DNA from 2 places in the Paenibacillus sp. FSL H7-0323 genome. Region 2 is predicted to be linked to the other one. Evidence: a T-box and tRNA genes for the amino acid it is inferred to sense, from the RefSeq annotation. Region 2 holds a T-box; the other holds one or more tRNA genes.
The links. The T-box of region 2 lies ahead of trpS (tryptophan--tRNA ligase). A T-box ahead of a tRNA ligase gene usually reads a tRNA of that ligase, here a tRNA-Trp.

Region 1 (7,226 bases), 170 kb from region 2:
AAAAGTCAGAGCCCTATTAATGGGTGATGGCGTGCCTTTTGTAGAATGAACCGGCGAGTTACGTTTAACATGCAAGGTTAAGCCGAGAAGGTGGAGCCGCAGCGAAAGCGAGTCTGAATAGGGCGAATTAGTATGTGGACGTAGACCCGAAACCGTGTGATCTACCCCTGTCCAGGGTGAAGGTGCGGTAACACGCACTGGAGGCCCGAACCCACGTACGTTGAAAAGTGCGGGGATGAGGTGGGGGTAGCGGAGAAATTCCAATCGAACTCGGAGATAGCTGGTTCTCCCCGAAATAGCTTTAGGGCTAGCCTCGGTATAAGAGTAGTGGAGGTAGAGCACTGATTGGGTGCGGGGTCCGCAAGGATTACCAAGCTCAGTCAAACTCCGAATGCCATATACTTATTGCCGGGAGTCAGACAGTGAGTGCTAAGATCCATTGTCAAAAGGGAAACAGCCCAGACCATCAGCTAAGGTCCCCAAGTGTGTGTTAAGTGGGAAAGGATGTGGAGTTGCACAGACAACCAGGATGTTGGCTTAGAAGCAGCCACCATTGAAAGAGTGCGTAATAGCTCACTGGTCGAGTGACTCTGCGCCGAAAATGTAACGGGGCTAAACACACCACCGAAGCTATGGCTAGATACTATGTATCTGGGGTAGGGGAGCGTTGTGTAGGGGTTGAAGGTGTACTGAAAAGAGCGCTGGACACTACACAAGTGAGAATGCCGGTATGAGTAACGAAAAGATCAGTGAGAATCTGATCCGCCGAAAGCCCAAGGTTTCCTGAGGAAGGCTCGTCCGCTCAGGGTAAGTCGGGACCTAAGGCGAGGCCGAAAGGCGTAGTCGAAGGACAACAGTTTGAAATTACTGTACCACCGTAATCCGCTATGAGCGATGGGGTGACGCAGGAGGGTAGTGACGCGGACTGATGGATGTCCGTCTAAGCAGTGAGGCTGATGTGTAGGCAAATCCGCACATCGTTAAGGCTAGGCTGTGATGGGGAGCGAAAATTATAGTAGCGAAGGTCATGATCTCACACTGCCAAGAAAAGCCTCTAGCCAGGAGAAGGTGCCCGTACCGCAAACCGACACAGGTAGGCGAGAAGAGAATTCTAAGGCGCGCGGAAGAACTCTCGTTAAGGAACTCGGCAAAATGACCCCGTAACTTCGGGAGAAGGGGTGCCCCGGTAGTGTGAATAGCACGAGGGGGCCGCAGTGAAAAGGCCCAAGCGACTGTTTAGCAAAAACACAGGTCTGTGCGAAGCCGCAAGGCGAAGTATACGGGCTGACGCCTGCCCGGTGCTGGAAGGTTAAGGGGAGTGGTTAGGGGTAACCCGAAGCTATGAACCGAAGCCCCAGTAAACGGCGGCCGTAACTATAACGGTCCTAAGGTAGCGAAATTCCTTGTCAGGTAAATTCTGACCCGCACGAATGGCGTAACGACTTGGGCGCTGTCTCAACGAGAGATCCGGTGAAATTTTAATACCTGTGAAGATGCAGGTTACCCGCGACAAGACGGAAAGACCCCATGGAGCTTTACTGCAGCTTGATATTGAATTTGGGTACGATCTGTACAGGATAGGTGGGAGCCGTAGAAATCGGAGCGCAAGCTTCGGTGGAGGCGCCGTTGGGATACCACCCTGATCGTATCTAGGTTCTAACCTAGTACCCTTACCGGGTACGGGGACCGTGTCAGGCGGGCAGTTTGACTGGGGCGGTCGCCTCCTAAAGAGTAACGGAGGCGTTCCAAGGTTCCCTCAGAATGGTTGGAAATCATTCGCAGAGTGCAAAGGCATAAGGGAGCTTGACTGCGAGACCTACAAGTCGAGCAGGGACGAAAGTCGGACTTAGTGATCCGGTGGTACCGCATGGAAGGGCCATCGCTCAACGGATAAAAGCTACCCTGGGGATAACAGGCTTATCTCCCCCAAGAGTCCACATCGACGGGGAGGTTTGGCACCTCGATGTCGGCTCATCGCATCCTGGGGCTGAAGTAGGTCCCAAGGGTTGGGCTGTTCGCCCATTAAAGCGGTACGCGAGCTGGGTTCAGAACGTCGTGAGACAGTTCGGTCCCTATCTGTCGTGGGCGCAGGAAATTTGAGAGGAGCTGTCCTTAGTACGAGAGGACCGGGATGGACGTACCGCTGGTGCACCAGTTGTTCCGCCAGGAGCATGGCTGGGTAGCTACGTACGGACGGGATAAGCGCTGAAAGCATCTAAGCGTGAAGCCCCCCTCAAGATGAGATTTCCCAATTAGTAAGACCCCTTGAAGACGACGAGGTAGATAGGTTGGAGGTGGAAGTGCAGCAATGCATGGAGCTGACCAATACTAATCGGTCGAGGGCTTATCCTATACTTAGAATGCAAATTCGTTTCGGATTCAGTTTTCAGGCATCAAGCCTGGTATGAATATTCCCTGATAGCTCAGTTGGTAGAGCACTCGACTGTTAATCGAGTTGTCACAGGTTCGAGTCCTGTTCGGGGAGCCATATGGAGAGGTGTCCGAGTTTGGCCGAAGGAGCACGATTGGAAATCGTGTAGGCGCCACAAGCGTCTCGAGGGTTCGAATCCCTCTCTCTCCGCCACAAATTTTTAATTAGTATGGCCCGTTGGTCAAGGGGTTAAGACACCTCCCTTTCACGGAGGTAACATGGGTTCGAATCCCATACGGGTCACCAAATTTTCACTTGATTTATCCTAGTGGACTTTGGTACAATAACAATTGTTGTTTATGGAGGCTTAGCTCAGCTGGGAGAGCATCTGCCTTACAAGCAGAGGGTCGGGGGTTCGATCCCCTCAGCCTCCACCATAACACTTTCTTACTGACGCGGGGTGGAGCAGCCCGGTAGCTCGTCGGGCTCATAACCCGAAGGCCGCAGGTTCAAATCCTGCCCCCGCAACCAATTAACTTAAGCAATTATATCTTTTGGAACCGTGGTGTAGTTGGCCTAACATGCCTGCCTGTCACGCAGGAGATCGCGGGTTCGAATCCCGTCGGTTCCGCCATTTTCATCATGGCTCGGTAGCTCAGTCGGTAGAGCAGAGGACTGAAAATCCTCGTGTCGGCGGTTCGATTCCGTCCCGAGCCACCATTTATCATCACAAAAGAATGAGTGCCATGCCGGTGTAGCTCAATTGGTAGAGCAACTGACTTGTAATCAGTAGGTTGGGGGTTCAAGTCCTCTCGCCGGCACCATCCTTGGAGGATTAGCGAAGTGGCCAAACGCATCAGACTGTAAATCTGCTCACGTGAGTGTTCGGTGGTTCGAATCCATCATCCTCCACCAGTTTTTAGGGGCATAGTTTAAAGGTAGAACAACGGTCTCCAAAACCGTTGGTGTGGGTTCAATTCCTGCTGCCCCTGCCAAGTTCTTTCTAAAGTTTAATATGGCGGCCGTGGCGAAGGGGTTAACGCACCGGATTGTGGTTCCGGCATTCGTGGGTTCGAGACCCATCGGCCGCCCCATTTACTTTAAAATGAATAATGGCAACAATATCAACTTAATATGGCGACTGTGGCGAAGGGGTTAACGCACCGGATTGTGGTTCCGGCATTCGTGGGTTCGAGACCCATCAGTCGCCCCATTTTACTTTAAAATGTTATTGGGGATTAGCCAAGCGGTAAGGCAACGGACTTTGACTCCGTCACTCATAGGTTCGAATCCTATATCCCCAGCCATTTTATGCGGACGTGGCTCAGCGGTAGAGCATCGCCTTGCCAAGGCGAGGGTCGCGGGTTCGATTCCCGTCGTCCGCTCCAAGTTTTCATGGCGCCATAGCCAAGTGGTAAGGCAAAGCTCTGCAAAAGCTTTATCCCCAGTTCAAATCTGGGTGGCGCCTCCATTTAGTTCATATGTGCCGGCGTGGCGGAATGGCAGACGCGCTCGACTCAAAATCGAGTGGGAAACCGTGGAGGTTCGAGTCCTCTCGCCGGTATCTTAAAAAGGTTTGTAAGAATGCTTTTATAAGCAGTCTTACAAACCTTTTTTCTTTATGTCCTTGGGTTTACAGCAGTAAGCCGTTGAATAGAGAGTCTCTCTATTTCAACGGCTTTTTTTAATCTGATTAGTGATTAACCTGATTGATTATTAATGCGGAATGCTCGCGGAGTAAGACCTATTTCTCGTTTAAACATATTGCAGAATTGGGCATCGTTCACAAAACCTGCAGCAGCGGATACTTCAGAGATTTGCATCTGAGTATGACGTAATAGAGATTTTGCATAATCCAGGCGTTTTAACAGCAAATACCGCAGGGGTGAAGACCCGAAACGTTCTTTAAATAGATGGCGAAAACGATCGTAACTATATCCGGACATTTCTGATAGTGTTTCGACGGACAATTTATGGCGATAATGCTCATTCATATAATTAAGGACATATTGTACTCGATCTTCTGTTGGGGATTGATATCCAGAGGCACTAAGAAGCCTCATAAGATGGACGGTAATCTCGCTCATTTGTAGGTTTAGAAGCTCAGAGAATCCGTCTTGCTTGCGTGTAAACTCTGCTTTCATTCGCAGCAGGATTTGAAGAACGGTCTGATCTTTATCATCTTCATATACGCCGAGCAGATTACTCATATTAGGGTGTTCCGAGTGGAAGCCTACAAATAATACATTTGCATCCTCACGGTGGTGCTCGTCATGTTTATGATTGGGTGGCACAAGCGCGAAAGAAGAGGAGCGAAAATGGTAACTTCGTGGGCCAACATTGGTTGTCCCTACCCCCTGTAAATAATAGACTAGTTCGTAGCATTCATGCTGGTGTGGAGGGATATAAGTATTTAGCTCATGTGTGGCACTTACAATATATAGAACACGATCCATGATGATCCTCCAATACTTATGTTTTAGCCGAATCGTACAAAACAATGACCGAAATCATATAATTATTTTTAATAATATTTGTTATGATCGTATCAATAAATCCGAAAGTTCGCAACCTGACTGGCCATCTCGTTCGGAAATAAAGCGGATTATTAATAATAATGGTATTTTTATTGCTATTTTTGAGCCTAAACGTTAAATTTATTACTTTTAATAATACTTTATTTGGAAAAAAGAGAATTTCCATTTGAACCGTGAATTATACAATGGGTGAAGATGGGATTCTGCGGATTACTAACCAACTAAAATTAGGGGTGGAATAGAGTAATGAATAAAAAAGTTCTTTCTTTGTTGTTATTAATGGTGATGGTTCTGGTCACAGCATGTGGGAATAACACGTCCAATAACGGTTCTTCTGCGAATACTGGATCAAACGCTGCTGAGGGTGGAGAAACAGGTGCAGGGGATAAACTCAAGGTTGTATTGCTGATTCCGGGGACACTTGGGGATAAATCATTTTTTGATTCCGCTAATAACGGCTTGCAAAAGGTTAAGGATGAACTTGGTGCAGAAACAAAGGTTGTTGAAATGGGCGTTGATAAAACGAAATGGGAGCCTACATTTAACGATATCGCTTCCGAGGATTGGGATGTAATTATTTCTGGCGGTTCTGAAATTACAGAGATGTTTAATGCAACGGCAGAATTGTATCCAGACAAAAAATTCATTAATTATGATACCGACATCGATGAAGCACCAGATAACATGTACAACATGTCTTATGCGACAAATGAAGTATCTTTCTTGGCAGGTGCCGTAGCAGCATTAGCTACACAATCGGATATGCCGAATGCTACCCCTGAGAATGTGATTGGGTTTGTCGGCGGTATGGATATTCCGGGGATTAATGCTTTCTTGGTCGGTTACATTCAAGGTGCTCAGTACGTTGATCCTGATGTAAAAGTGGCTGTGTCGTACGCTGGTGATTTTGTTAACCCGGCAAAAGGTAAGGAGCTGTCTCTAATTCAATATAACTCCGGTGTGGATGTTATTTTTAACGTGGCTGGGGGTACAGGTCTTGGGATCTTTGACGCAGCTAAAGAGAAGAAAAAATATGCAATTGGTGTAGACTCCGATCAGGCAATGTTGATTAACGATACGGATAGTGAAAAAGCAAATCTAATCGTTACTTCATCTATTAAAAAGATTGATACGGCTATTCTAGGTGCAGTGAAGAGATTGCAAGAGGGTACGCTAGAAATGGGCAAACGTGATGTATTGAGCTTTGTAGATGATGGTGTAGGTATTGCTGAGAATGATATTTATAAAAATGTATTCCCGGCTGATCTTCAGGCCAAGGTTGAAGAAGTGAAGCAAAAGCTGATCAATAAAGAAATTAAAGTGGATAATGCGATGGGGATGGAAACCGCAGAGGTAGAAGCTATTCGTAACGCAGTTAAGCCTTAAGCTTTAAATCTTAAGATCAGCTCTATAGAGATAAACCTACAGTTGGAGATTCTTCTAGTCAGGGGAATTCCAGCTGTATATTTTTGCAGACCTCCAAGTTGAAAGGCGTTGAGACCTATGTACACAGCTCTGCTGGAAATGCGGGGAATTACCAAGGTATATCCCAATGGCGTCGTTGCAAATAAAGACGTGCATTTTTCTTTACGTGAGGGAGAAATACATGCGATTGCAGGTGAGAACGGTGCAGGTAAATCGACTTTAATGAAGATTATGTTCGGCATGGAAGAGCCAAGTGAAGGCGAGATCTATATCAAGGGTGAAAAAGTAAAGCTGCAATCCGCTCAGGACGCCATTGATAGAGGCATCGGCATGGTCCACCAGCATTTCATGTTGGTACCTTCTTTTACGGTGGCAGAGAATATGGTGCTGGGTATGGAGCCGCGCAGAGGAGTTGGCATTAATTATGCCGAGGCAGTGCGCATGACGGAAGAGACCGCAAGGAAATACAATCTGGCCGTGGATCCAAAGGCAAAAGTAGAGGATCTTACAGTTGGGATGAAACAAAAGGTTGAGATTCTTAAGGCGCTGCTGCGTGGTGCTAAAATTCTGGTGCTTGATGAGCCAACTGCGGTGTTGACTCCACAGGAAACAGAGGAATTGTTCCGCGAGCTTAAGCAATTAAGGGAACAGGGCCATACGATAGTTTTTATTTCGCACAAATTAAAGGAAGTCAAAGCGATTTGCGACAGAATTACGATTATGCGCAGCGGCCGTAGTGAAGGTGTTTTTCAAACACAGGATGTGACAGAACAGGAAATCTCGCGGTTAATGGTCGGCAGAGATGTCGTGCTGAAATATGACAAAGAGATTCTGGCTGTTAGTGAGCCAGTACTAACGGTGCAGGGACTCGGTGTGAATGATGCAGATGGCAA
Region 2 (7,226 bases):
AAATGTCGAAAACCCCCGGTTTATAAAAATTAATATACGAATGATCCATGAATTTTGCGCATTACTAGGGATAATAACCCAATTTTGTAGAATAATGTTGTTTGACGTATTTAAGGGGTCTATAATGAGCCTTGAGCCTTATAAAAGGCTTGCATGGAAGACAAATGAGCTCAGCTCAAAAAGCTTAAGTAAGCGCTTACTAAGCCGATTTGTACGAAGTAAACTCGAAGTAGCTAAGCTCACAAAACGATATAAATCGAACCAGAAACTTGGGAAAAGGGGAAGGAGTGGCGGAGGGGAATTTTGGAACTGTAAGAGCGGGAGCGACTGCCTTTGTCTCCGAATTTCACCCGCTATACGCGTAAGAATTCAAGAAATTTGGAGACAACAGCGGCTGGAAGTCCAAACATTCCCCGCAGTAGCGACGGACCCTTAGCCCAAATATTTAGGGTTCGATTTATAAGACGAAGTAAACTCGAAGTAGCTAAGCTCACAAAACTTTTAGGAGGAAAGATATGCTTAAGACAGAACAGCTATCATTAGCAAGACAGATGGATTTGGTGTTTAGGGAACTGCAAGAGGAATTGTCAGGACTATCTTCCGGTACGGTATTTGTGCAAATACGAAATAATACCATTGGCAAATTCGGCATACGTCATCATCCTTTAGCCGGTCGGGGGGGTGGATTCACAGAAGTGAAGGAAGGAATAACGGAGAGCCAGCTGTCTTCTTTTCGTCTAATGGCACTGGAGAGTCTGAAATACAAACGCCGTTGGACTCATGGTGAGATCAGCTATGAATTCGCTATAAGACAGGGCAAGCTAATCGTAGATGCTACGCTGGAGTCTAATTATAATATGGCGAATCTGATGATTCGATCTCCCCGTAATGCTTACGCCGAGAGTGCTGATCAATTTTTAAGTTAAACGTTTTACATAAAAATTGTTTGCAGCTGGGACTATAGGCTATAAATTAGAAAAACCCCCCACAGCTTCTAGAAGAAGTGTGAGAGGTTTGAAAGCTAGTCGGCAATAGGCTTTTTAAGACCTCTGCCGGATAAAACACTTAAGATAACGATGTTACTGACGACCGGACAGTTGTTGTTCTGCCAGTTGTACTAGACGTTTAGTGATGTAACCTCCCAAAGAACCAGTTTCGCGGGAAGTGTAGTTCCCGTAATAACCGTCAGCTGGGATCGTTACTCCAAGCTCTTGTGCTGCTTCATATTTCAATTGTTGCAACGCTGCATTTGCTTGAGGAACTACAAGGTTATTGGAACGGCTGCTACGACCTTGACCTGCTTGACCCATGTGTGTCACCTCCTTCGCCCGTTGTGAAGATAGTATGAGCGCTAAGAGGCTAATTCATGCATGCTATCGAAAGGTTTTAAGGATGGTAATTATTAGTCGATTAAAAGTAAGGGTAGAAAGCCCAAATAACTAAGCTCGCACAAAAAATCGGCCTTCTCTTACGTAAACGCAAGGGAAGACCGATATAATGTATATCTGCTTTAATTCTCGGGATAGATCATTTCCAGCATAGTGGACAGCTCAAGACTTTGACCTGGTTCTACCTTCAGCAAGCCCGTGAAGGAAGGGTCATCGGAAACGTTAGGAGCATCCGGGAGCCAGGTGTAAGGTTCGATGCACAGAAATTGATCGGCCGGCCCTTTGGTATACAGGACCCAGTGGCGGAAATGATTCTCGTCAGCTGTATAACGAAGACCATAACCATCATCGCGTAATAGCAAGGCTTCTACGGGCTGCTTGTCACCAATACGTAGAGCAGTATCAAAATTAGTTCCCTGGAGGTTGATTCCAGAGTTTAGTGAATCTAGATCACCAAGTGGAATTAGATTGCCGCTAGGGAGCAATTCATCGTTTAGTTCATAAATGCTGTTTACGGGCAGCTTGAGATTCCAGCGTTCAGGTTCTCCATCGATCATAAACCAGGTGTGATAACCGATCCCAAAGGGAATACGATGATCGCCGAGATTTGTAACCTTTAAAGTCTGGCTGAGCCGGGAATCCTGAAGCCTGAATGTCATTTCGAATTTGAGTGGAATGGGAAATTGCTCCATCCAGTGCGGATCATCTTCAGTAAGGAATTCAGTAGTGACTGCACAACCGTCCTCGTCTTCTTCAATATCGCTGACACACCAGGATTGAGTCCGGTGTAGACCATGGATATGATTGTCACCAGCGGTATTCTGGTCAAATTGATAACTTGTACCCTCGAATTGAAATTTTCCTTTACGAATTCTTCCGGGTGGAATTAAGAGCGGGATGCCAAAATGGTAAGGTTTTTGCATAAAGAAAGCTTGATCGCTTTCATCAGGCCGCCGCAGAATTTCCCGTTGTTCTTTTACATCAAACAATGAAATCACGTTGTTTCCTAGTCGCGGCAAAAGCGTGACTTCCAGTTCGCGGCTGTGCAAAATATAAGTATCATAACCGCCCCACTGCCCTTTGGTCACCTGTTTCATGAGATATGCTCCTTTATCGTAACTGTAATCGAATAGAACATGGATAACCTTATCATAACAGATTTATGCGGAAGTGGTTAAGTGATTTGACAACTTCTCTTTATGGTTCTATGATGAAGGCATTAAATTATGATGAGAATGTGATGACGGGGACAAGTAGACAGGAAATGCACCTTCAGAAAGCCGGTGGTTGATGCGAACCGGTAGGACACTCCTGATGAATGGACCCCTGAGCGCCGCGCTTGAACGGGAGCAAGATGCCCTAGTAGACCGGCCGGATCTTCCCCGTTAACGGAAGACTAAGGCTGTTTCCCTTTGACTATACAAAGGTTAAGCAGCGAATAAGGGTGGCACCACGGTCTCACGTCCCTTGCGGATGAGGCTTTTTTTGCGTTCTCGGAAATCGGAAATTACATCTAACGGAGGTCTATATTATGTTGAAAAAAGTAATGTCAGGCATACAACCGAGCGGTTCTCTAACTTTGGGTAACTATATCGGAGCGCTGAAAAATTTTGTGAAGCTGCAAGACGATCATCAATGTTTCTTTATGGTTGTCGATATGCATGCGATCACCGTTGCTCAAGATCCTGCGGCACTGCGTGAGCAGTCTGAAGCTGTAGCTGCACTCTTTATCGCGGCAGGAATTGATCCTGTGCGTTCGAATGTATATATGCAGTCTCATGTGCCTCAGCATGCGGAATTGGGCTGGATCATGACTACGCTGACGGCAATGGGCGAGCTTGAGCGTATGACACAGTTCAAAGATAAATCATCAGGTAAGGATTCGGTTGGCGCGGGCCTATTCGTATATCCTTCTTTAATGGCAGCAGATATTCTTGTTTATAATGCGGATCTTGTGCCAGTAGGTGAAGATCAGAAGCAGCACTTGGAGTTGACCCGTGATTTAGCTGGCCGATTCAATAACCGTTTTGGCGAATTCTTTACGATTCCTGAACCGTATATCCCTGAAGTGGGCGCACGCATTATGTCTCTGGATGATGGCACTAAAAAAATGAGCAAGAGCAGCCCGAATGCAGGCAGCTATATTGCCCTGTTGGATTCGCCGGATGTGATCCGTAAAAAAATCAGCCGCGCAACGACTGATTCTGGACGTGAAGTGATCTTTGATCCGGCTAACAAGCCAGAGATCAGTAACTTGATGAGTATTTACTCGGAATGTTCTGGAATGTCCCTTCAGCAAATTGCCGATCGTTATGAGGGACAAATGTATGGTGGCTTTAAGAAGGATCTTGGGGAAGTGGTTGTATCCACACTTGAGCCTTTGCAACAAAGATATCATGAAATTCGCAGTTCAGGTGCGATCACTGATATTCTTGCCGAAGGTGCTGAACGCGCACGTATTGTTGCAGCTGAGACGTTGAATGGCGTAAAAGAGCGGATGGGCTTTCTGCCAGCTCGTTAATCTTAGTCAGAGCTTAAGCTTTCCTGTTTGCGTCTAATTCTGGCTTTGAGGATAAATCCCCAGCCAATATTCATTACGCAAAGAAAACCAAGCAGAAGTGCCAGCCAGAAGCTATAGCTGATCGCGATTGAAGCGGCAGTGAGAATAAGAATAGAAGAACAAGCGAACCAAAGTGAGAGTCCTTTACCCATTAAGAGCCTTCCTTTCCGTGTCTGCTAAAATGAATCCCGGAGTATTATAAAATACTCCGGGATTTTTTGTGATTATAGAATAGATCTCTCAGTAAGTCTACAGTTTCATCGTAAAGAACCAGGGTCGATGGAGAATCGTTTGTCGAGCTTATCACTGCTAAGCCAGCCTACATAAGTATTTAAAGGTTTATATTGGTTATCCATAACTAATACAGCCACAAAAGGGTATTGTTTGCGGTGTAAATAACGAACGTCTCCCCAACGCACCATATATCCTGAAGGAAGCTCCTCCACTTCGGCAACCGCATAAGAGGTGAAATATAGAAAGGACTGAATATCTGGATGCGACTTGGATATTTCCACAGCGGGATGATTCGAGCAGACCGCATGTTTGAACCATTCCAGGCGGTTGTTCAGTAGCTGTCCAACGTCATAGCTGCCGTCTTTTTTCACTTTAACTACGTTCCAGCGTTTAAGTGAAATTGTAGGGATTACAATATAACGTTCACCAGCATTATGGTGTATATCTTTAAGCTTGATGTTTCGTGTAAGGCGGGCATGAACAACCGTTCTCCAAATATAATAAAGAATGGTACAGGCATAAAGCGTAATAAATAAAGGTTTGGGCGGCACAATCCCAGTGATCCAGAGTAGAATAGCTGCGATATGGCTGCCAAAAATAAATGGATCGAAAATGTGGATGATATTCCAGGCAATCCATTTCTCAGTAAATGGACGGGCGGCCTGGGTTCCATAGGTGTTAAACAGATCAGAGAAGACGTGCACGCCTACGCCTATGAAACCCCAGAGTGCAACATGGCTTAAAGCTGCCAAATCAGTAAATCCAAACAGAGGCCCTAAGACTAGGGCAATCAGAGCGGGCCACAAAATTAGAAAAGGCAAGGAGTGTGTGATTCCCCGGTGATTACGAATATATATTGCATTGTCCTTTAGTCTTAATGCGGTATCGGCATCAGGAGCTTGTGAGCCTAAAATCGTAGCCAGCATAACGGCTCCGGCCAGTTTAGGGTCAGAAGCAACGACAGGATCTACGAATGAAAGTCCGGCTAACCCTATGCCCATAACTAAATGTGTAGCGGTGTCCATTGGTCAGTTCTCCTTTGTTGTTCGGAAGTACATTATTAATAATTACCCAAATACAGCTTAGGTTATTAACGGGCTGGAAATAAATATTGTCACGTAATTGTCAAATTCATGAACATACTGTGCCATGACTGTCAAAGTCTCCTCGGGTTTGATATGATAAAGTTAACAGCGAAGTCTATTTAGTGCTTCGGCTAGAACGTTAGAAGTTCGTTTAGAAGGAGGATCATTTGGTGTGGATAATCATATAACATTTCAAGCTTCTTCCGATTCTGCAGCTATGTCTGCAAAATCTCCACCGGAAGGTGCAAGTTGGCGTGATTTCATTACCGTAACAAAACCCGGTATTATCCGATCTAACCTCATCGCTGCCTTTGCAGGATATTGGCTGGCTTCAGGTTGGGATGTTCAATACGGCAGATTAGTTCTGACTCTGCTCGGTACAATGCTGGTTATGGCTTCGGCCTGTGTTTTTAATAACTATTTCGACCGTGACCTGGACATGAAGATGGAAAGAACGCGCGATCGGGGGCTTCCTACAGGACGACTGAAACCCAAAACCGTATTGCTGTATGCTATTGGGCTAGGGATTGCGGGCTTGATTGTACTATTTGCTTTTTCCGGAGTTTTAGCCGGTCTGTTCGGGATTGTAGGGATGTTCGTTTACGTTGTAGTATACACCCTTTGGTTGAAACGGACATCAACATGGAGCACTTCAGTAGGTGCGATCTCTGGAGCTATGCCACCTGTAATTGGCTACGTTGCAGTTACGGGAACAGTTGATCTAGGGGCTTGGCTGATGTTTGCGATGTTGTTTCTGTGGCAACCTCCCCATTTCTGGGCACTCGGGATTAGACGTAAAGAAGAATATAGAGCCGCTGGATTTCCGCTGCTGCCTGTAGTCAAAGGAACACGTCGTACGAAGTTTCAAATGATTCCTTATGTAGCACTGTTGCTGCCTATTCCAGTGTTAATGTACGCCTACGATTATGCAGGCATTTTTTATCTGGTGATTTCAACAGCGCTGTCCCTGGCTTGGTTAATCATAACCTTGATGGGCTTTGCAGCAAAAGATGACGAAGTCTGGGCGAAGAAGAACTTCCTCTTCTCCATTAACTACCTAACGGTAAGTTTGATCGTACTTGTATTGAATACGATTCACGGTTAAGAAGAGGGAGGGTATTATTGTCCGTGCAGACCTTTAAGCGTTATAAATGGACCTGGATTCTACTATTGCTTGCTTTGGTAATGGCTGGTTATCTGGCAGTTAATTCTTTGAATTTAGGAAAAGAAAAACTGCCGGTAATCGGAGAAGTGCAGGACTTTTCACTTGAAAATGTGGATGGAGACCAGATTACTCTGGCTGATACACAAGGTAAAGCGCGGCTGGTATACTTTTTTTTCACACAATGTCCGGATGTATGTCCTATAACTACGTTTCTGTTATCTCAGACGCAGAAAATTCTGGTCGACGATGGCAGCTTTGGAAAAGATACGGCGTTCGTCTCCATTTCTTTTGATCCAGAGAATGATACGCGTGAAGCCATTAAAAGCTTTGCGGACCGTTTCCAGGCAGATTATAAGGGTTGGTACTTCTTACGGGGGGATCAGGAAGTCATTCGTAAGCTGGCAACTGATTCTTTTAAAGTACTAATTGCAGGGAATAGTAAAGAAAATTTCGTACATGCCAATCGCATAGCATTGGTTGATCGGGACAATCGTCTCCGTGCATTGTATGACGCAGGGGATACGGATAACATAACGCCTGAATTTCTTGCCGATAGGCTGAATGAATTGGCTCGTGAATAGAACCTAACCGCATAACAGAAACGCCTTTTTCGAATCCCATTTATTGAAGGATAACGAAAAAGGCGTTTTTAATTTCTTAGGCAATATATCGCGAATCAAAAAGGAATGGGTTCAGGGTAAATGATGAACTCTTCCAGACCCGCTTTTTCAAGCTGATTAATATTGTATTCATCTGGAGTGCCTTCCACTCCGGCATAACCCCGGCGTGTATAG

Region 1: it has a tRNA-Trp gene. The T-box ahead of trpS (tryptophan--tRNA ligase) is inferred to sense a tRNA for this amino acid. The anticodon was not compared.

The regions. Positions count from the first base shown of each region.
Region 1 covers NZ_JBBODB010000001.1:3,993,318-4,000,543, reverse strand. The annotation lists rRNA gene MHH89_RS18105 (23S ribosomal RNA) at 1-2,352, shown strand, start outside; tRNA gene MHH89_RS18100 (tRNA-Asn) at 2,413-2,488, shown strand; tRNA gene MHH89_RS18095 (tRNA-Ser) at 2,492-2,584, shown strand; tRNA gene MHH89_RS18090 (tRNA-Glu) at 2,603-2,677, shown strand; tRNA gene MHH89_RS18085 (tRNA-Val) at 2,733-2,808, shown strand; tRNA gene MHH89_RS18080 (tRNA-Met) at 2,826-2,902, shown strand; tRNA gene MHH89_RS18075 (tRNA-Asp) at 2,928-3,005, shown strand; tRNA gene MHH89_RS18070 (tRNA-Phe) at 3,016-3,091, shown strand; tRNA gene MHH89_RS18065 (tRNA-Thr) at 3,120-3,195, shown strand; tRNA gene MHH89_RS18060 (tRNA-Tyr) at 3,201-3,286, shown strand; tRNA gene MHH89_RS18055 (tRNA-Trp) at 3,293-3,366, shown strand; tRNA gene MHH89_RS18050 (tRNA-His) at 3,390-3,465, shown strand; tRNA gene MHH89_RS18045 (tRNA-His) at 3,509-3,584, shown strand; tRNA gene MHH89_RS18040 (tRNA-Gln) at 3,604-3,678, shown strand; tRNA gene MHH89_RS18035 (tRNA-Gly) at 3,685-3,759, shown strand; tRNA gene MHH89_RS18030 (tRNA-Cys) at 3,769-3,842, shown strand; tRNA gene MHH89_RS18025 (tRNA-Leu) at 3,857-3,935, shown strand; gene MHH89_RS18020 (AraC family transcriptional regulator) at 4,072-4,827, opposite strand; gene MHH89_RS18015 (BMP family ABC transporter substrate-binding protein) at 5,155-6,294, shown strand; gene MHH89_RS18010 (ABC transporter ATP-binding protein) at 6,412-7,226, shown strand, end outside.
Region 2 covers NZ_JBBODB010000001.1:3,825,731-3,832,956, reverse strand. The annotation lists gene MHH89_RS17395 (O-methyltransferase) at 516-926, shown strand; gene MHH89_RS17390 (alpha/beta-type small acid-soluble spore protein) at 1,080-1,310, opposite strand; gene MHH89_RS17385 (aldose 1-epimerase) at 1,511-2,485, opposite strand; T-box leader at 2,620-2,859, shown strand; gene trpS (tryptophan--tRNA ligase) at 2,923-3,909, shown strand; gene MHH89_RS17375 (hypothetical protein) at 3,912-4,100, opposite strand; gene MHH89_RS17370 (metal-dependent hydrolase) at 4,206-5,207, opposite strand; gene cyoE (heme o synthase) at 5,440-6,372, shown strand; gene MHH89_RS17360 (SCO family protein) at 6,396-7,013, shown strand; gene MHH89_RS17355 (DNA primase) at 7,109-7,226, opposite strand, start outside.